DNA from 3 places in the Arthrobacter sp. P1_D12 genome. Region 2 is predicted to be linked to each of the others. Evidence: riboswitches for the same ligand, from Rfam matches in the RefSeq annotation. Region 2 holds a riboswitch; each other region holds the start of a gene.
The links. Region 2 has a riboswitch for cyclic di-AMP ahead of AC1DZV_RS13995 (M23 family metallopeptidase). Riboswitches for the same ligand answer to the same signal wherever they lie in the genome.
Positions count from the first base shown of each region.

Region 1: linked by a shared signal. The riboswitch ahead of AC1DZV_RS10830 (aggregation-promoting factor C-terminal-like domain-containing protein) and the one ahead of AC1DZV_RS13995 (M23 family metallopeptidase) in region 2 are both predicted to bind cyclic di-AMP.
Region 3: linked by a shared signal. The riboswitch ahead of AC1DZV_RS07770 (hypothetical protein) and the one ahead of AC1DZV_RS13995 (M23 family metallopeptidase) in region 2 are both predicted to bind cyclic di-AMP.

Region 1 is NZ_JBFUAR010000012.1:153,627-159,857, forward strand. It holds gene AC1DZV_RS10825 (bifunctional glycosyltransferase family 2/GtrA family protein) at 1-393, opposite strand, end outside; gene AC1DZV_RS10830 (aggregation-promoting factor C-terminal-like domain-containing protein) at 390-1,328, opposite strand; cyclic di-AMP (ydaO/yuaA leader) riboswitch at 1,328-1,487, opposite strand; gene AC1DZV_RS10835 (sensor histidine kinase) at 1,672-3,282, opposite strand; gene AC1DZV_RS10840 (response regulator transcription factor) at 3,304-4,044, opposite strand; gene AC1DZV_RS10845 (hypothetical protein) at 4,287-5,258, shown strand; gene AC1DZV_RS10850 (winged helix-turn-helix domain-containing protein) at 5,806-6,231, shown strand, end outside.
Region 2 is NZ_JBFUAR010000017.1:42,382-48,612, forward strand. It holds gene AC1DZV_RS13970 (molybdopterin molybdotransferase MoeA) at 1-803, opposite strand, end outside; gene AC1DZV_RS13975 (DUF6457 domain-containing protein) at 800-1,087, opposite strand; gene mobA (molybdenum cofactor guanylyltransferase) at 1,109-1,780, opposite strand; gene AC1DZV_RS13985 (HNH endonuclease) at 1,875-2,375, opposite strand; gene AC1DZV_RS13990 (NlpC/P60 family protein) at 2,595-3,359, opposite strand; cyclic di-AMP (ydaO/yuaA leader) riboswitch at 3,655-3,824, opposite strand; gene AC1DZV_RS13995 (M23 family metallopeptidase) at 3,961-4,782, opposite strand; cyclic di-AMP (ydaO/yuaA leader) riboswitch at 4,787-5,001, opposite strand; gene AC1DZV_RS14000 (iron-dependent transcriptional repressor DtxR) at 5,152-5,847, opposite strand; gene serC (phosphoserine transaminase) at 6,193-6,231, shown strand, end outside.
Region 3 is NZ_JBFUAR010000008.1:54,464-60,694, forward strand. It holds gene AC1DZV_RS07760 (response regulator transcription factor) at 1-555, shown strand, start outside; gene AC1DZV_RS07765 (sensor histidine kinase) at 548-1,555, shown strand; gene AC1DZV_RS07770 (hypothetical protein) at 1,701-2,387, opposite strand; cyclic di-AMP (ydaO/yuaA leader) riboswitch at 2,395-2,598, opposite strand; gene AC1DZV_RS07775 (hypothetical protein) at 2,770-3,048, shown strand; gene AC1DZV_RS07780 (cation:proton antiporter) at 3,045-4,250, shown strand; gene AC1DZV_RS07785 (DNA alkylation repair protein) at 4,312-5,013, opposite strand; gene AC1DZV_RS07790 (hypothetical protein) at 5,139-5,744, shown strand; gene AC1DZV_RS07795 (esterase/lipase family protein) at 6,089-6,231, shown strand, end outside.

The DNA of each region.
Region 1 (6,231 bases), on a different contig from region 2:
CTTTTCCGCCATATGGACCACCGTCACTTCGCGCAGCTCGCGGGCTACCCGTTCCGCGGCCTTGAGCGTTCCATCGGTGCTGGCGTTGTCCGCCACGGTGATCCGGAAGGAATGCGGGAAGGCGCCGAGCAGGTACGCGTGGAGCCGGCGCAGGCAGGCCTCGAGGTCCCGTTCCTCGTTGAAGACCGGGATGGTGACGTCCAGCAGGGGCGTGCTGGCGCGCGTATCAATGGCCGTGCGCCGGCCGCCGGTGCCGGTCAGCGCCCCGGCGATCGGGCCCGGGACCGGTGCGTCGGCCAGCGCAAGCCCCGAGGGTGCCTCGGGGGTCGCCGGGCCAGCCGGCGTCGCCGTGGAGCGGGGCAGGGTTCCTGTGGCCTGGTCTGTGAATGTCATGGCTCAACTTTCCCGGCGGCCCATATGAGGGCTTTAGGGTCAAGCTGTGCGGGGACTGTGGAATTCTGGCCCGCCGGGCCGGTCCCGCAGTGGAGACGCAAGGAGGCCCCCGCGTAGTGGAAGTTCAGGGCACCGCAGGGGGAACCGTAGCGCGACTTGACGTAGTTCAGGCCCCAGTTGATCTGGGTCCGGTAGTTAGTCATGTAATCGGCGCCGGCGCTCGCCATCTTCGAGGCGGGCAGGGACTGGACCACGCCGTAGGCGCCGCTGCTGGCGTTCGTGGCGGTGGTCTTCCAGTCGGACTCCTTGGTCCACAGCTTGTGCAGGCACTGCATCTGGCCAGGTGCCCAGCCATAGCGGCCCAGCTGGGACGCGGCGTAGGCCTGCGCGCCGGCGGGGTCGTCGATTGCGACCGGTGCGGGGGCCGGAGCGGCTGCCGGTGCCGGAGCGGGTGCCGGAGCGGGAGCTGCCGCGGGAACCCGAGCAGGTGCGGGGGCTGCCGCGGGGGCCGGAGCAGGTGCTGCCGAGGCTGCCGGCGCGGCAGCAGCGGGGGCGTGGATCAGCGCTTCGGCTGCCTTAACCTCCGAGATCTGGGGAGCCACGTTCTTTTCCGCTGGAGCGCCCGGGCCAGCCACCTGGACCCGCTCGAAGTTGAGCTTGGCCAGCGGGTCGGCGATCGTGGCCGTCTGGCTCGCAACATTCGCCGTGTGGGCGCCGGGCTCTGCCGCTTGGCTGGCGGCACCGCCACCCAGTAGCAGTGCGCACGCGGCGGTGACGACGGCGGCACGGCGGCCGGTTACACCGAGCCCGGCGGCGAACCGCGACAGGGCGGATGCCTGCTTGACCGGTTCGGCGCGGTGGCGCGACTTGGCTGCGCCAACTGAGCGGGAATGCGAACCGCCGTCAGGGCGTGTTTGTACCTGGAATTCAGTCATGGTGGCCTCTCAACGCCGGCGGAGTTAGCTGTCGGGTTCGGATGAGGTCATCCGGCYGCACGGAACATCACGTGTCGGCTTCACCCCGAGGGCGCATGAAAGCAGAATGCCCGGGAACTCTGGGTCCCCCGCCTCTGCCTGGTCCAGCGGAATCCGGGAAGCGGCAGAGTTTGGCGTCCGTCCGGATATGCGGCACCGATGGCGGCGCACGCTAACGACGCTACAGGACCTGGCCGCTTAAGTCACATTTTGGTAACAGGAGTCACAGTGCCGGGGTGTCGGGTTGCGCCGGGTTCGCGGGCCGGCCGGTCCGGGCCGTTTGCGCCGACGGCGGCCGTTCCGGTTAAGCCGGCGGCGGCGCGGCGGGCAGCCGCACGGCGAACTCCGTGCGGCCCGGCCGGGACGTGACCTCGACTGTTCCTCCGTGGGCCTCCACGATCGACTGGACGATGGACAGGCCCAACCCGCTGGTGCCCTCGGACGTCGGCGCGGCGGTCGCCGTGCCGTGACCTCCGCGGCTGCCGGAAACGGCGCCGGAGGACGAGCGTGCGGGGGCCCCGGACCCTACCCTCGCCGTCGCGACGGCAGAATCGGCGGGGACGGCTGCGGGATTCGACGCCGGATTGGTGCGCGAGGCGTCGGCCCGGGCGAAGCGGGCGAAGACCCGGCCGATAAATTCCGGGGCGATGCCGCTGCCGTTGTCTGTCACGGTGACCACGGCACTGCCGTCAGCCGAGCGCATAACGCCCGTGACCACCTTGGTCCCGGGTTCAGTGTGCTTGCGCGCATTGGATAGCAGGTTGGCGAGGACCTGGTGAAGCTGGGTCGCATCACCGCGCACCACCACGGGCTCGTCCGGAAGTTCCAGCTGCCAGATGCGGTCCGGGGCCATGACTTTCTCATCGCTGACCGTCTCGATGGCCAGTTGGGTGAGGTCGACGTCGGAGATCTTGAGCGGCTGCCCCTCGTCCAGGCGCGCCAGCAGCAGCAGGTCCTCCACGAGCGTGGTCATCCGCTCGGACTGGCTTTGCACACGGGCGAGGGACCTCTCGCCGTCGGGGGTGAAATGCTCGGTCATCCGCATCAGCTCTGTGTAGCCGCGGATGGCCGTCAGCGGGGTGCGGAGTTCGTGCGAGGCGTCGGCGACGAACTGCCGGACCTTCATCTCGCTCTCCTGCCGCGCCTCGAGAGCGTTGGAGACGTTGTCCAGCATCTTGTTCAGCGCGTAGCCCACGCTGCCCACTTCCGTTCCGGGATGGGCCGCCGACGTCGGGACGCGGACCCCGAGCGCCACCTCGCCGGCGTCCAGCGGGAGACGGGAGACCTTGGTGGCGACCTCGGAGAGCTGTTCCAGCGGCTTCATGGTCCGCCGGATCAGGGCTGTGCCGGCGAGCCCGATCAGCACGAGTCCCCCTGCGGACACCACCACCATGGTCCAGACCAGGGAGGCCAGGGTGTTTTGTTTTTCTGCCAGCGGGAGTCCGGTCACGATCACGTCGCCGTACGGTGTGCGCGCGGCTGTGAGCCGGTAGGCGCCGGCCGAAAGGTTGCGGTCCACGGACACGCCGCTCGGGGTGAGGGCCAGGAGAACGTTGTTGTCGGCGGGGGAGAGGCTCTTGACCGCGCCGTCCCCGGCCAGGAATCCGGCCCTGCTGACTTCGCCGTCCACTATCCGTGCGTTCAGCGTCCCGACGCCCTGTCCCCGGGCTTCGAGGGGGTCGGGACGCCTGCCCGAATCGTCCGAGGAGGGCCGGCCGAATTCGCTCGAACGGTGCGAGGCCTGGTCCAGCTGGGTGTCGAGTTGCCGGGTGAGGAAGAGGTCCATGGAGGCGTAGCTGAACAAGCCCACAGCGCCGCAGATGGCCACGAGCAGCGCCATGGCTACCAGGACCAGCCGGGTGCGCAAATGCCACGTGGACGGGTTGCGCCAGTCGCGTCCGGGGACGCGGGTCATGCCGGAAAGTGAGGGCACGGATCAGTCCGCCGGTTTCAGGACGTACCCGGCTCCGCGCACCGTGTGGATCATGGGAGCGTGGTTGGCGTCGACCTTCTTGCGGAGGTAGGAAATGTACAGTTCCACGATGTTCGCCTGCCCGCCGAAGTCGTAGTCCCAGACACGGTCCAGGATCTGGGCCTTGCTGATGACCCGTTTCGGGTTTTCCATGAGGTAGCGCAGCAGCTCGAACTGCGTGGCGGTCAGGTGCATTTCCTCACCGGCCCGGGTGACTTCGCGGGTGTCGACGTTGAGCACGAGGTCTCCCACCACGAGTTCGGCGGTGTCCATGGCGGCCACTCCGGAGCGCTGGACCAGCCGGTGCAGGCGCAGCAGCACCTCTTCCATGCTGAACGGCTTGGTGACGTAGTCATCGCCGCCGGCCGCCAGTCCGGTGATGCGGTCCTGGACGGCATCCTTGGCGGTGAGGAACAGCGCCGGCACCTCCGGCGCGAACGCGCGGATCCTGTTCAGCAGTTCGACGCCGTCGAACCCGGGCAACATCACGTCTAGCACCAGCACGTCGGGGCGGAAATCCTTGGCCAGCCGGACGGCTCCAGGCCCGTCCTCGGCCACGGCCACGGACCAGCCGGCCATCCGCAGTCCCATGCTCATGAGCTCGGAGAGGCTGGGCTCGTCATCCACCACGAGGGCGCGGATGGGGGAGCCGTCCGGATGCGTGAGCTGGGGAAGGTTGTTGGTCATGGAGTGCGAAGTGGCCATGGGGACAACTCTCCGATCTGCCGGTTAGGCGGGGCTTTGGGGACCCTGTGCGGCACCTGTGAATCCCAGCCTAGCGAGCTGGATGCCGTTGCGGGACCTTGTTGGCCGCACCGGCCATGTTCAAACCCCTTTCCCGTCCGGCGCCAACGTCACAGGCCGGGCTGTCGGCCCGCACAGCCCAAGCACAGGATCGCTCACCACGCTGGGGTGAACACCGGTCCGCACCCTAAAGGAGAAACACCATGAGCGGTCAGCATCCCGGAGCCGGTTCCGGACCAGCCCCCGAGTCAGCCCCTGTACCCGCCCCCACGCCCACCACCGGCGCGCCAATGGCGCCCGCGCCCGTAGCCACACCCCGTACTGCCTGGCAGTACAGCGCCGGACACACCGACGGCGGAACAGACCACACCGGACACGCCGGCGCCGGGCACGCCGACGGCGGGCGGCCTGAAGCAGGCGCTGCCGGCGGCTGGGGCGCGCCTCCGGTTTGGAAGGTTCCGGCCTCGGAACCTGCCTGGGGCATGCCCCGGCAGGAACCTGTCCCCGCCGCAGCCACAGGCTGGGGCGCGCCGGGAACTTCCGCCAAGACGGCCTCGGCGGCGAAGCCCTGGACCCTCAAGCGGGGGCTCGCCGTCGCCGGGGCCGCCGCAGTCCTGGCCGTCGGCGCCGGGGCCGGCGTCTATGCCCTCACCTCAAGCGCAACGGCAGCCACCGGTGCGCCCGGCGGGGCGGCAGCCGGCGGACCCGGCGGCCAGGGTGTCGCCCCGGGCGTGCCCGGTTCAGCGCAAGACGGTTCCGCGCAAGGTGGTTTCGCGGGCGGCGGCATGCCGGGGCCGGGCGGTCCCGGCGACTTCGCTGCCGGTGGCATGGGCAGCGGGCTTTCCGCGGCAGTGCACGCCGAATACGTGGTGCTGCAAGGAAGCGCGTACACCACGATGGCCGAGCAGTTGGGCACAGTGAGCGAGGTCAGCTCGTCCTCCGTGACGGTCAAGAGCAGCGACGGTTTCACGCGCAGCTATGCGCTGGGCAGCGACGTGGTGGTGAGTAATCTGCAACAGCGGCGCCAGCAGGCCGGCGGCACGGGCACGCAGCTGAGCGTCGCGGACATTGTCGCTGGCGGGACGGTGCGGATCGTGGCGGCCAAGGACGGTTCCGGCTACACGGCGGCCTCCGTCATGCTGGTCGCGGCGACGGCCACCGGCCAGTTGAACTGAGCCGCCGCGGCCGGCATCGCCACCGTGCCTGGCCGGCGGCGATTCCGGCTGCCCACTCCGTGGACCGCCTCGCAGGCAGCGGTGCGCAGGCGCGGTTTGGCCCAACTTGCCGTGCTGTGAACGATTTGCCTGATGTAGCCGCCGTGGACCGAATAATATTCGAGAAAGGGTACCTGCTGACCTTCCGGTCAGTAAAACACTTGTTATTTTATTGCCGCTACAGAATTGTGACTTGCGCTACAAATCCTCGATCTGTCTCACTATGTGGAACCTGGGGTCCATTGTTACTTGCACGTTTACATTGTTACGTTGCACACTTCAATTGTGAACAAGAACTCAACAGCACCTGCAGCCGCAGCTTCCTGGATCAGCACACCCGCTGGTACCGAGATGCGCTGTTGTCGAATGCACGCCTAACTTTTACACCCCTAAAGGTTTCTAGGCATTCGCCCCCAAGCCCAGAGTCGGGCGCCCCTCCCCAATTTCATTGCGGGGAAAGAAGCATTCGAGCCGCGATGACGGCCATTCACATTGAGGTAAGCATTCCATGTCAGTTGCATCCGGATACGTCCACATCTCCGTCCGTAACGCCAGCAAGGCCGGCCAGGCCTCAGGGATCCGCCAGGGCTTCGGCGGGCGCTCCGCTTTCGCCCCCGCCGGATCCGCGGGCAGCTTCCCCGCCCCCGGATATGCAGCGCAGGGCTACAACCCTGACTCCTACGGCCAGCTCCGTGCCGTCCCCCCCGCCCCCGCCACGGCACCCACCCCGGTGATCGCCCCGGGTGCCGGCAGCCCGGTCCGTCCGGCCCCCAGCGACAACGTCGCCCGCGGCTTCGTGCTGTACATGGGCATCGACGAGGAAACCGCGGCTGCAGCCGGCACATCCATCGCCAAGCTTGCCCAGGAAATCCGGGCCTACGCACAGTCGCTCGTGGCCGGTGCCGAAAGCTATGCCGCCGTCGCCGTCGCGCCG
Region 2 (6,231 bases):
GCCAGTTGGGGTCCGAAGGTGTCGCGGACCTGCCCGGGTGCCGGTATCCCGCTCGTCACGACCTCGGAGCCAGTGAAAACGAGGCGGACCACGGCCTTGCCGAGCACGGGGAGGGCGTCACTTCCGGCCAGCGCGGCGAGCGCCAGATGGGCCGGGTTCAGGACCGTGCCGCCCTTGATCAGGACGTCCCCGGCGGCGGCTTCCTCCCCGGCCTTCCTGATGTGGTCGCCGTTGCGCGGGTCTCCCGGCTTCGCGGTGCCGCCCAGCTTCAGGACGGGCAGGCCGTCGTCGTCGGCGTCGATGATGCCGCTTTCGCTGCGCAACACTGCCTTGGCCCCGGGCGGGATGAGGCCGCCGGTGGCAATCGGGCTGGCCTGATGTGGGGCCAGACGCTGGCCGGGTTCGGCCAGGATCCAGGGCCCGCTGCCGTTGACGGCCCAACCGTCCATGGCAGAGGAAGCGTAATGGGGCATGTCCTGCCGGGCAACGACGTCCGCCGCGAGCGTCCGGCCAAGCGTCTGCCGCAGCGGAACAGGGGCGGCCGGGATGGGAGCGGCGCACTCGAACGCGAGTTGCCGGGCCTCCTGCCACGTGTGGGCCAGGTGTCTGTGCGGCTCCGCGGCAGTGTCCTCGTCCCCTGCGTCCTCGTCCGCGGTGTCCTGGTCCGCGATGTGAGGGCCTCCAGGGCCGTCTACGAGAGCCTCTCCACCGCCATCTCTGACGCCATTTCCGCCGCTATCGTTGACGCCATCTTCACCTGCGGCGGTGGCGGGGCCATTGCCGTCCGGGGCCGCAGCCGTCATGCCCCGGAAGTTTCGGCGGCTGCGTAGTCCTTGGCGAGCCGGCGGGCCACGGCCATCGCGGACTCCATGGACACGGAGTCCGTGGCCTGCCCGGAGCCGGAGGCCAGGCCGGCCGCAAAGCCGGCAATGAATGTGGTCAGCGGTGCCGCCGGGCGCACCACGGAATGGGCGGCCACGCCGGCCAGGGCGAGGACCTCATTCACGTCAATCTCAACGTCGTCCAGCTCCAGGGCCTGGAGCAGGGCACGGCACCAGTCTTCCAGTGTTTCGTCCTGGCTTTTCACCGTTTGCCTCCATGGTCGAGTTCAGCTGTGCAGAGCCGGGCCGGAGCCCGGACCGCCGTCGGGAATCCTGCCGGATACCCCCAGTGCGGACGCGTCATCCCAGGTGTCGACGTCATCCGTGGAACCCGGGGGAACGCGAACTTCCCGCACGTCCAGCCTAGCAAGAAGGGCGAACACCGACGCGTTTTCCAGCCGGTCCCGGGACGCGGCGTCCGCGACAGAACGTTGTAGCCCAGCCGTGCCATAAAAGCCCGCAAGCGGCTGCTTCCGGCCGTCGGCCGAGACGGCCATGACGCCGTCGGCCCCACCCCTTTCCGGCGTGCCTGCAGCAGACGCGGCCAGCGCCTCGGCCAGGGCACGGACCGCGCCTTCCGACCGGGGCATGTCACACGCCAGGACGAGGGTATAGGGCGCGGCGGCTGCGTGCCGGCTCGCGTGATCGGCGGCCAGGGCGGCCAGCCCCGCCGCGATGGCTGCGGCCGGACCCGCGAAGGGAGGCTCTTCCCGGCAGGTCAGGACGCCGCCGGGCAGGCCCCCGGGGTCGGGGCCGACGACGACGGTGAGCCCCGCCGCGCCCGCGGCCCGCAGTGACCGCTCCAGGAGGGTGGCGCCGTCGTAGATCAGCCCGGATTTGGGCACGCCGCCGAGGCGTGAGGACCGCCCCCCGGCGAGAATGATGGCATCGAACTCCATCGGTTCAGCCTAGCCCGGCGCCAGCGGCCACTGAACAAGCCGTAACGTGCGCCGGCAGCGTCTTCACCGGCTGATCAGCCAGCAAGGAGGCAGATCAGGCAGCCGATTCAGGCAGCAGGAACGGATCCCAGGCCGGCGTCGGCTTCTCGAGTTCCTTGATCTGCCAGATGGCACCCTTTGGCGGGCCCGGAACAAAACCGATCTTCCAGCCCATCTCCGCCGGCGTATGGTCGCTCTTGGCGTTGTTGCACCGCAGGCACGCCGCCACCAGGTTCTCCCAGGAGTCGGCTCCGCCCCGCGATTTGGGCTGGATGTGGTCGATGGTGTGGGCAGCCTTGCCGCAGTACGCGCAGCGGTGGGCATCCCGGCGCAGCACGCCGCGGCGGCTCACCGCAGTCATCGTGTTATACCTGGGCCGGATGTAGCGGTTCAGCAGGATCACGGACGGGCGGCCCAAAATGTCCTGGGGGCCGACCACGGGGTCGTCCCCTTCGGCCACCACGCTGGCCTTTCCGGTCAGGACAAGGACGAGCGCCCGGCGGAAGGTGATGACCGCCAGCGGTTCATATCCAGCATTCAGAACGAGAGTGCGCATCCGCATACCTCTTCACGGCCGCACCCGCCAGCGGCACGAGGGCCGGCTGCCCTCTGCATGGTCGGGCTATGGATCGACAACACAAGAGTAAACACTCAAGTGCCGGATCACCGAATATTTTTTCACCGGCGCGGTCCTCAGCGCGGAAAGTTCACTGCGCGGCAACGCAAAAGACCCCCGCCTGGAGGCGGGGGTCTTTCGGAATGCTGGGGTTCGTGCTTAGGCGCCGACGCGGATGAAGACCGGGCCGGAGCCGACGTTGACGCTGTACAGCGCGGTGGTGCCGCCGTTCCAGCCGCCGTGCACTGCCATGCCGTTGCCGACGTAGACCGCGATGTGAGCCATGCCCACGCCGCCGTTCTGGTAGTAGGCGAGGTCGCCCGGGCGTGCCTCGGCGGCGCTCACGGTGCGGCCCAGGGACAGGTAACCTGCCGGCCAGCCGTGGTAGTGGATGCCGGCCGCGGCCAGGGCGTTGGTGGCCAGGGCGGTGCAGTCCTGCGCCACGCCGATCTGTGCGTAGGCAGCAGCGGCGATGGTCGCGCCTGCGCCGCTTCCGATGCCCGCGGGGGCCTGGGCAGCGACGCCGCCGCTGACGCCCAGCTCGGTGCCGCCGGCGCGGGTGGCCGTGGCCGTGGCGTCCTGGACCTTCACGACGGGCTTGGGAGCCTCGACGACGGGAGCCGGCGTGGTGGTCACGGCGGGCTTCTCGTAGGAGATCGCGATGGTGGAAGCGGCCGAGATGGTGGCCGGAGCTGCGGACTGGACTTCCAGGGCCGAAGCGGAGGTGGATTCGCGCTGAACATTGGTTTCAGCAGCGTTGGCTGCGATTCCGCTGGTCAGGACCAGACCGGAAGCTGCGGCGATGACCGCGGCCTGACGGCCCACGCCGCCGGCGTTGTCGCCGACAGCCTTAGCAATTACAGCCAGCGAGTTGGTCTTGGTGACCTCGGCGCGGTGCCGTGCAACGTTTGCACGAGTAGTCATTAAGTTCTCTCTTTCGTGATCCTTGGACCGCGCGCTTTCGGGCACGGACTGAGGACGCTCCGGCATCTTGGGGGTACGCCGGATCGCCCCGAAATGGGTTACTTAGCGAAGGGTGTACTGCGAAGACGCGCCAAAAGCGGAAACTGCATGCTGTCCGGGCTCGGTAGAGATTGAGCCTGCGGAACGTGATCCAATCCGGGCGCCGGCAAGGGCGGCACGTGATGTGGATTCCAGCGGGCTCGACAGAGCCTCGCCGGTGCGCATGCGCGCAGAATTGTGGCGTGAAGACACGAAAGTAGCCTCTCCCAATGCCTACGAGGTGAGCTGTCGGATTCGGATGGGAGTCACCCGGCCGCGCTGCTTCCTGGGAAGCTTTGCGACTTAACCCCAAGGCCTTCTTTCGAAGGCCAAAATTGGTTCCCCCGCCCCTGCCAGACGATGTAATGCGAACGGACCTTGAGCGGTGGCAGAGCTAGGCAATCCACTCAAGAGCGCCAACTTCGGAAAAGTTGGCGTGCTTCAAACCCTACAGCAGTCCGGATCCAATGTCACATTCAGATCACGGCGTGTCACAAGAAGTTGAGAGCTGCCCATCGTCTTTCTAGAGCCAGCCGAGCGGGTCAACGACTTCGCCGTTGACCATCACTTCAAAGTGGAGGTGGCAGCCGGTGGAGGCGCCGGTGGTCCCGCTCATGGCGACGACGTCACCGCGGGAAACCTTCTGGCCGACCTTGACCGAGGCCGAGGACAGGTGGTTGTACGTGGTCTCCAGTCCGTTGCCGTGATCGATGACCACGCGGTTCCCCCCGCCGAAGGGATGCCAGCCGTTGAAGGTCACGGTGCCGCTGGCGGCCGCGTGGACCGCCGTGCCGCACTGGGCGGCGAAATCCTGGCCGCGGTGGAACTCCCCCGCGCCCCCGGTAATGGGGCTGACGCGGTAGCCGAAGGGCGAGGCCGTGACCAGCTGGTCGAGCGGCGCACCCAGGGTGCCGGCCGATGCCGCGCGGGTGATGGTGCCCACAGACTGGGCGCTCAGCAGCTGCTTGAGTTTCCCGTCCGGATCACCCTTCGTGGTGACGGCCGTGCGGTTGAAGTCGACTTTGGCGGCAGCGGCAGCGGTGACATCCGGCTGCACGGCAGCCGAGAGCGCGCCGGATTCTCCCGGATTCGAAGCCATCACCGGGCTCGTGACGGGGACCGTCACAGTCAGAACCAGACCAGTTGCGGCCAGTGCGATCCCGGCCTTCTGCCCGACTCCGCTGGCCGCGGCAAAGTCCGTGACCTGGCGGAACGGACTGCGACGGCGACGGCGTTCATCGCGGTGCACGTCCCGCGGGCGTTCGGCCGTGTGTGCGACGACGGGACGCGGCTCCGGAGCGGGACCGGTCGCGCGGCGACGGCCCCTGGCGGTCTGGGTGGTCAAGAACGGTTCCTCTCTGGATGGCCTGCGAAGTTAGCTGTCGGATTCGGGTCAGAGAGATCAAAGACCCGGTCCGCCGTTGCAAGCAGCCAAGCACAGAGGCATCCCCAGGGGATCCTTCGGTGGAAGCTGCTTGCCGCTGACGGACTTCACCCCAAGGCTGCCGAAGTAGCAGCCGAAAGTGGTTCCCCCGCCCCTGCCAGGAGGTAGTTCTGCGACTGATCCGCTGGCAGGGCTCGGCTTCGGATCAGGTAACGCTTTGGTATCGGTACTGGGCACTAACTATAGGCGATTAAGCCGCCCGGTAATAAATCCGTAACCGCAATTGTGGACAACTCATGGGTCGTCCCATGACCGGCGCGTAGTGGCTGGTCAGGCGACTGTTACAAAGACGTGCGCGGCAACCTCGGGCGGCAGCTCCAGGGCACCTTCGATATCGGGGACGCGGACCGAGATGTACTCCCCCACCCGCTCCAGCGAGACCAGCGCGCCAGGCCTGATTCCGCCCTCGTCGAGCTGGGCCAGAAGCTCCGGCTCCACCTGGATCGGCTCCGCGAGCCGGTTGACCGTAACCCGTGAAGTTGCCCCGTAGCCGGCCATGGCCTCCAGCAAGTTCACGGGCCTGTCCACGGGGGCGCCATTGGGCACGCCGCCAAGATCCGCAAGCCCCGGAATAGGGTTTCCGTAGGGCGAGACTGTCGGGTGGTTGAGCATCTCGAAGATTCTTCGCTCGACACGTTCGCTCATGACATGTTCCCAGCGGCACGCTTCCTCGTGGACGTAGGCCCAGTCGAGCCCGATCACGTCCGCGAGGAGGCGTTCGGCCAGACGATGCTTGCGCATGACACCGATTGCACGTTTCCGTCCGGTTTCCGTCAGTTCAAGGTGCCTGTCGCCGGAAACAACCACCAGCCCGTCGCGCTCCATCCGGCCGATGGTCTGGGACACAGTGGGGCCGGAGTGGCGGAGCCGTTCGGCGATGCGGGCGCGGAGGGCAACGATGTTTTCTTCTTCAAGTTCCAGAATGGTCCGAAGATACATCTCCGTAGTATCGATCAGATCCGTCATTCAGCTCAGCTCCTCGAGCGCAGTCCTAGCGTCATTCCCACCGTACCGCGTGCGGGCTGCATGCAGGATGCGCCCAGGCGGGAACCGCCGTACGTTCGCATGCCAGCCTAGCCTATTTTGAATTACTCCGGATAATCTTTCGATCGACCTGAAGCTATTGTCCCAGCCCCAGCCGGCCGGCCGTCCCCGGCGTCTCAATGACCGGACTATGACAGGCCTTTTTCTGTATCGCCGGGAGCTGTCAGGCAAAATAAGACAGGCAGAATGAAGAGGGGTGTCCGTGGTAGCCATCCCTGCCCGCCACCTCCCAGCCACGCTACGAACCAGCCGAAAATTGGAGCCACTGTGAGCGACACCAGCATCACGATCCCCGCCAACCTCCTG
Region 3 (6,231 bases), on a different contig from region 2:
CTCCACCAGGGGCTGACCGGGAGCTGGGACGTCATGGTGGTGGACCGCGGGCTGCCCGCCATGGACGGCATCGCCCTCATCACGGCTTTGCGGTCGAAAGGCATTGCCACGCCCATCCTGATCCTGACCGCGTTGGGCGATGCCGACGAAAAAGTCAGGGGCCTGGACGCCGGCGCCAACGATTACGTGACCAAGCCGTTCGACGCCGGCGAACTGGCAGCACGCCTGCGCGCACTGACGCGGACTTTCACTCCCCCGGCCCCGGCACCGGTGGCGATCGGGGACTGGGAACTGGATCCAACGCAGCGCTCCGTCCGTTCCGTCTACGGGCAAACGGTGTCACTGACCGCAAAGGAAGGCCAGCTGCTGGCAGCCCTTGCCGCGGAACCGGACCGCGTCTTCACCCGGGATGAGCTCCTCGCGGCGTGCTTCCACGCCTCGGAACAGCCCGGCGTGATCGATACCTATGTTCATCACCTGCGCCGGAAGATCTCCAAAGCCGTGATCCGCACGGTGCACGGCCTCGGATACCAGATCGGCGAAGCCCATGAGTGACGGCTGGCCGGCCGGCGGAAATCCGGACCACTCCATCCTGCGCAAGGCTTCCCTCAAGGTCGCGGTGCGGATCAGTGCTGCGTGCGCGGTCATGGTTCTCGGGCTGCTCGCCGCCACGGCGCTGTACCTCACGAACCAACTGGCCCATCCTGAAGTGCCGGGCTCGGCGACGGCCGGGACGGCCTACACCTACCTGGATTCCAAGGATGTCCTCGAAGCCATGATCATCGCCGGGGTAGCGGGGATCCTGCTGGCCGGCATCGTCGGGTGGCTCAGCGCGCGCAGCGCGATTCGTCCCCTCAGTGATGCCCTGGCAAGGGAGCGGCGTTTCGTCCAGGACGCCAGCCACGAATTGCGCACGCCATTGACCATCCTGGACACCAGGATCCAGCTGGCCCAGCGCAACACTGTGCCCGGCTCCAGGCAAAGCCACGACCTGGCCCGGATCCGGGAGGACGCCGCGACGCTGACAGGGATTGTCAACGAACTGCTCCTCGCGGCAACCGCGGAGGCCCCGGACCGCTCCGCGCCCCCTGCCGACCTCGCCGACGCTGCCGCCAGCGTCGCCGGCAGCCTCCAGCAGGTGGCAGAGCAGCGGCAGGTGCGCCTGGAATTCCATGCCGCTGCCCGGCCGCTGGCCCGGATCGAGAAGAGTGCGCTGCGGCGTGCCGTGCTGGCCCTGGCGGACAACGCGCTGGCCCACACGCCTCCGGGCGGCCGCGTGTCCATCACGACCTCAATCGAGCAGAAGCGCGCCGTGATCACGGTGGCGGACTCCGGGACCGGAATCACCGGCGTCGATCAGGCCCGGATCTTTGACCGGTTCGTGCGGACCGCCGGCACCGGCACCTCACAGGGACAGCGGAGCTTTGGCATCGGCCTGGCCCTGGTCCGGGAGATTGCCGTCGCGGCCGGGGGCACCGTCGAGGTGGCCGCGACGGGCGGCGAAGGAACCGTCATGAAGTTGACGCTTCCGCTCATGGGCAGCGGGAATCCCTGAGGACCCTGCGCCGGGGAAAGCTATGCCATCGGGATCCCGGACCCCCGAATGCGGAGACAGGAAAGACCGGCGGTCGAGTTGCCCCCAAGGGAACTCGACCGCCGGTCTTTCCGGACTGTCTGGCCCCGGGTCGGGGCCGTGCGGCTTAGGCGCGGACGAACGTCACGCCGCCGGTCGCGGTGAGCCAGGACAGCGGGTGGACCATGGTCTGGTTCTTGCCGTTCATGCCGCCACTGACCACCTGGCCGTTGCCGGCGTAGATGCCGACGTGGCCGGACTGGACCACCATGTCACCGGGCTGCGGCGTCGCTACAACGGTTCCAAGGCCAAGGAACGCGCGGGGACCGATGTCGCCAACGGGCTTACCCGCGGCGCCAAGGGCCTTTTCCACCATGGCAGTGCAGTCCTGGGTGATGCCCACCTGGCTGTAGGCGGCCGAGAGCATGATGGCGTTGCGTCCGCCCGCGGGCGCCGCGGCCGGCGCTGCTGCCGGAGCTGCTGCCGGAGCGGCCTGCACCTGGATGACGGGCTTGGCCGGAGCCTTGGGCGCCGCCGCCGGGGCTGCAGCGGGAGCCGGAGCCGGCGCGACGGGCCGTTCGATGACCGGCGCGGCAACAGAATCCACTGCGGGGCGCTCGAAGCTGATCTTGACGCTTGAATCGGCACTGACGGGGGCACTGACCTGTCCGGTGACGTCGACGTTCGACGCCGGAGCAGAGTCACGCTGCACCGGGGCGGTGGCGGCGTTGGCGGCCATTCCGCTGGTCAGGACCAGGCCGGATGCGGCGGCGAGGACGGCGGCATGGCGCGCAAAAGTATTGACTGAAGTCATGAAAAATGAAGCCTCTCCCAATGCCTGCGAGGTGAGCTGTCGGATTCGGATGGGAGGCACCCGGCCGCACTCCCGGGCCCGTCGTTTGCGGGCACTGTGCGGCTTCACCCCAAGACCTGCATATCAGCAGGTCAAAAGTGGTTTCCCCGTCTCTGCCGGACGTTGATGCGAGTTACCCCCGGGCCGCGGCAGAGTTAGGCAATCGGCTGGGGAGCGCCCGTATCGGAGACAACAGGCACTCATCAACCGTAGCGCGAACCGCACCCGAAAGTCACATTCAGGTAACGGAGCCATGATGCCGGGCCGCAATTTGCCCATAGGGCGGCGCCGTTTCCGAACATAGGATGATGCCATCAGCACCACCGGAAGCGGAGGCCCGAAAATGAACAGCCAGTGTGTCGCCATCTGCCAGTTGAGCACTCAGCCCCAAGAGGATTTCGACGTCAACACCGAGCTGCTGATCCTCGACGGCGGGGACGTCCACGTGAGCACCTGGGACGCGGAACCGCGTGACGGGGGTTTCGACGAGCACATCCTCAATGACCGGGTGGACGCGCTCGGGTACATGGTTGTCAACGACTGGGCCTTCCTGGACGGCAAGGCCTACGCGGTGGTGGAACGGCGGTCAGGCCCGGCGCCGGCCGGCCGCCGAGAACCATGACCTTCCTGTCCCTGGCGCTGATCGCCGTCATCGCCCTGGCCGGCCCCCTGCTGGCCCTGCCGGCGCGCTGGCACTTGCCTGTCATGCTGGGTGAGCTGCTGGCCGGCATCGCGATCGGGCGCTCAGGCCTGGCCCTGGTGGACCCCGCGGACCCGACGTTCACCCTGCTGGCCAATATCGGGTTTGCGCTGATGATGTTCGTGGCAGGCACCCACGTTCCCGTGCGGGATCCGCACATCCGTGGCGCCCTCGGCAAAGGCTCCCGCCGGGCGATGGTGGCCGCAGCGGCAGCGGTGGTGGTCGGAACCGGCATCGGTCTGCTGTTCGGGACTGGACATGCTCCCCTCTACGTCGTGCTGCTGGCGTCCTCGTCGGCCGCCCTGGTGCTTCCAATCGTCGATTCCCTGCGCCTCGGCGGGCCAGATGTCGTCGCTATGACAGCGCAGGTGGCAATTGCCGACACGGCCTGCATTGTGGCGTTGCCGCTCCTGGTGGATCCGCCCCACGCAGTCCAGGCGGCGCTGGGTGTCCTCGTGGTGACCGGGTGCGCGGTAGTGCTCTTTGTCGGCTTGCGCTGGCTGGAGCGCCAGGGAATCCGTCGGCGCGTGCACCGGCTCTCGGAAAGCCGCAAGTTTGCCCTGGAGCTACGGATCCAGCTGGCCGTGCTCTTCACCCTGGCCGGTGTCGCGACGTGGAGCAATGTGTCTGTGATGATGGCAGGCTTTTCTTTCGGCCTGGTGATGGCTGCGGTCGGCGAACCGCGGCGGCTGGCCCGGCAACTGTTCGCGCTCAGCGACGGCTTCCTGGGTCCGCTCTTCTTCGTGTGGCTGGGTGCATCGCTGACGCTAAAGGACCTGGCCGGGCACCCGGACATGATGGCCCTCGGCCTGTTGCTGGGGGCCGGGGCCCTGCTGGCGCACGCCGACCTGGCTTTCCTGGGACTCCCGCTGTCGCTGGGGGTGTTGTCGGCGGCCCAGCTTGGCGTACCGGTGGCTGCGGCGAGCATCGGCACGCAGCTTCAGGTCCTGCTCCCAGGCGAGGCCGCGGCCCTGCTGGTGGGAGCGCTTGTCACCATAGCCGCGAGCGCCGTCGCCGGGTCACGGGCGGCGAGGACTTTCGCGGTCCCGGCAAATGCCGGCGGCAAGTCCGGAAATTCCGGCAGCGCCGTCGGGCAGGGCGATCCGGGGGGTCCGACGGCCTGACAGTCCGAATGTCTACATGCCTGGACCAAAGCCGGGCCGGCGGCGAAGGTTCGGAGGGTTATTATCCAACGGATGTGAATTGCAGCTCCGGCCTCCGCTTTGCCATCTCTGCCAGGACCCGGGAGACGGCATCCCGGACCGCTGTGCCGTCGGCGTCGAACGTCCCGCCCGGCTCGCCGAGCACCGCGTTGGCGTGCCGGACGAACCTGTCCCAGTCCCCCGCGCCCGCGCGCAGCGCCAGCAACGGCGAGAGAAGCGCGGCCCGGCGCAGCCAGGCATCGGGCTCGCGCACCCACCGGTCCAGCACGCTGTCGGCCCGCACCCTGGCCAGAACATCGAGTCCGTCCACCAGAGGTCCGACGACGTCGACGGCGAGCGGATCCACAAGGTCCCGCACCCGCGCCTGCCGGATGAAGCCCTCCAGCCGGGTGAGGTCGGAGTTGGTCAGCAGCTTCACGTTGGCCTGGAGCAGGACCACGGCGGCCAGCCGGCGCTCGAAAACCGGCGCAGGCCCCCGGCCGGAGCCTCCGGGCCCGGAGCCCCACAGTTCGGAACTCAGCAAAGTGACCTCATCGCGGGACAACCCGGGATAGCGGCGGCCGGCATCCCGGACCGTGCCGCGCACGGCGCCCACGGACGTGCCGTAGAACCGGAGGCCGCTGCCCGCCGGCTCCGTTTCCAGCCGCGCCTGAAGCTGCTCAGCGCGGCGCCAGGAAGCTTCGCGCTGCAGCGAGAGGTCGATGAATTCGCCGGCATCACTCACCCGTCCATTCTTTCCCCTCGCGGCTCGCGGCGGAAACGCGGTGCCAAGCCGTCCTGGGCGGTGGGCCCGGACCATCTGCCTAGACTGAACTGGCAAGCCTCCGATCGAAAGCGGTTTACACAACCATGCACACCAAGCTGACACTCGCCATCGCACTTTCCGTCATGACGCTGGGGGTGGCAGGGTGCGCTGCCCCTGCGCCATCTACCGCACCGTCGCCTGAGTCACCTGCGGCATCCGCGGCGCCGGCTCCTGATTTCGCTTTAGACATCACGGGGGCGCCCGGCCGGATCGCCCAGGCCGGCCTCACGGTGCTGACGGCGGAGGGCAACGTGGACCACTATCACGCACATCTGGACGTGCTGAAGGACGGCAAGCCCATCGCGGTGGCGGCCAATATCGGCATCACCGCCGGAGCTGACCACAAGGCCAACGGCATCTCAGCACTGCACACCCACGACACCACGGGCGTGGTCCACATCGAGTCCCCCACCGCCGGTCAGGCCTTCACCCTCGGGCAGCTCCTGACGGAGTGGGGCGTCCTCGGTGGCAACGGCGCCCCCGGCACCGGTGGGGGTTCGCTGGATGGCTGGACCGTTTACGTAAACGGCCGGAAGTTCGACGCCGGGATCCGGGACCTCCCGTTCAAGGCGCACGACGAGATCGTCCTGTCCTACGGCAGCGCGCCGACGACGATCCAGGCCTCCTACGATTTTCCGCCCGGAGAGTGAGGTGGCCGGAGAGTGAGGGGACCGGAGGCGACGGCGGGCGGCATCCCCGTACCTGCACAACTGTGCAGCAGTCTCCCCACGCAACCCCCACTGGCACCACTGCCGTCGAAAAATGCATGCACAAACGTGCATGTCGCAGCGATCCGCGGAGCACCTTCCCTAGCGTGAATTGAGAGACGTGAGTCGGATCACAGCGGGGGCTGATCCCCTACCTCACTTCCATTCCCACAGACCGTCACAGATGACGCGTCCAACCGAAGAGGTAATCCGTGCCATACCCGAAAACGCCCGCAGCACTCGCAACCCTGGCAGCTGCGACCTTCGCGCTGCTTGGCGCATCCCTGATGGGTGTGCCGGCGGCCCAGGCCGACACCATTGACGTTTCGCCGCCCGGCGCGAATGACTGGTCCTGCAAGCCCTCGGCAGCCCACCCCTACCCGGTGGTCCTGGTGCCGGGAACCTTCGAAAACATGGCGAAGAACTGGGC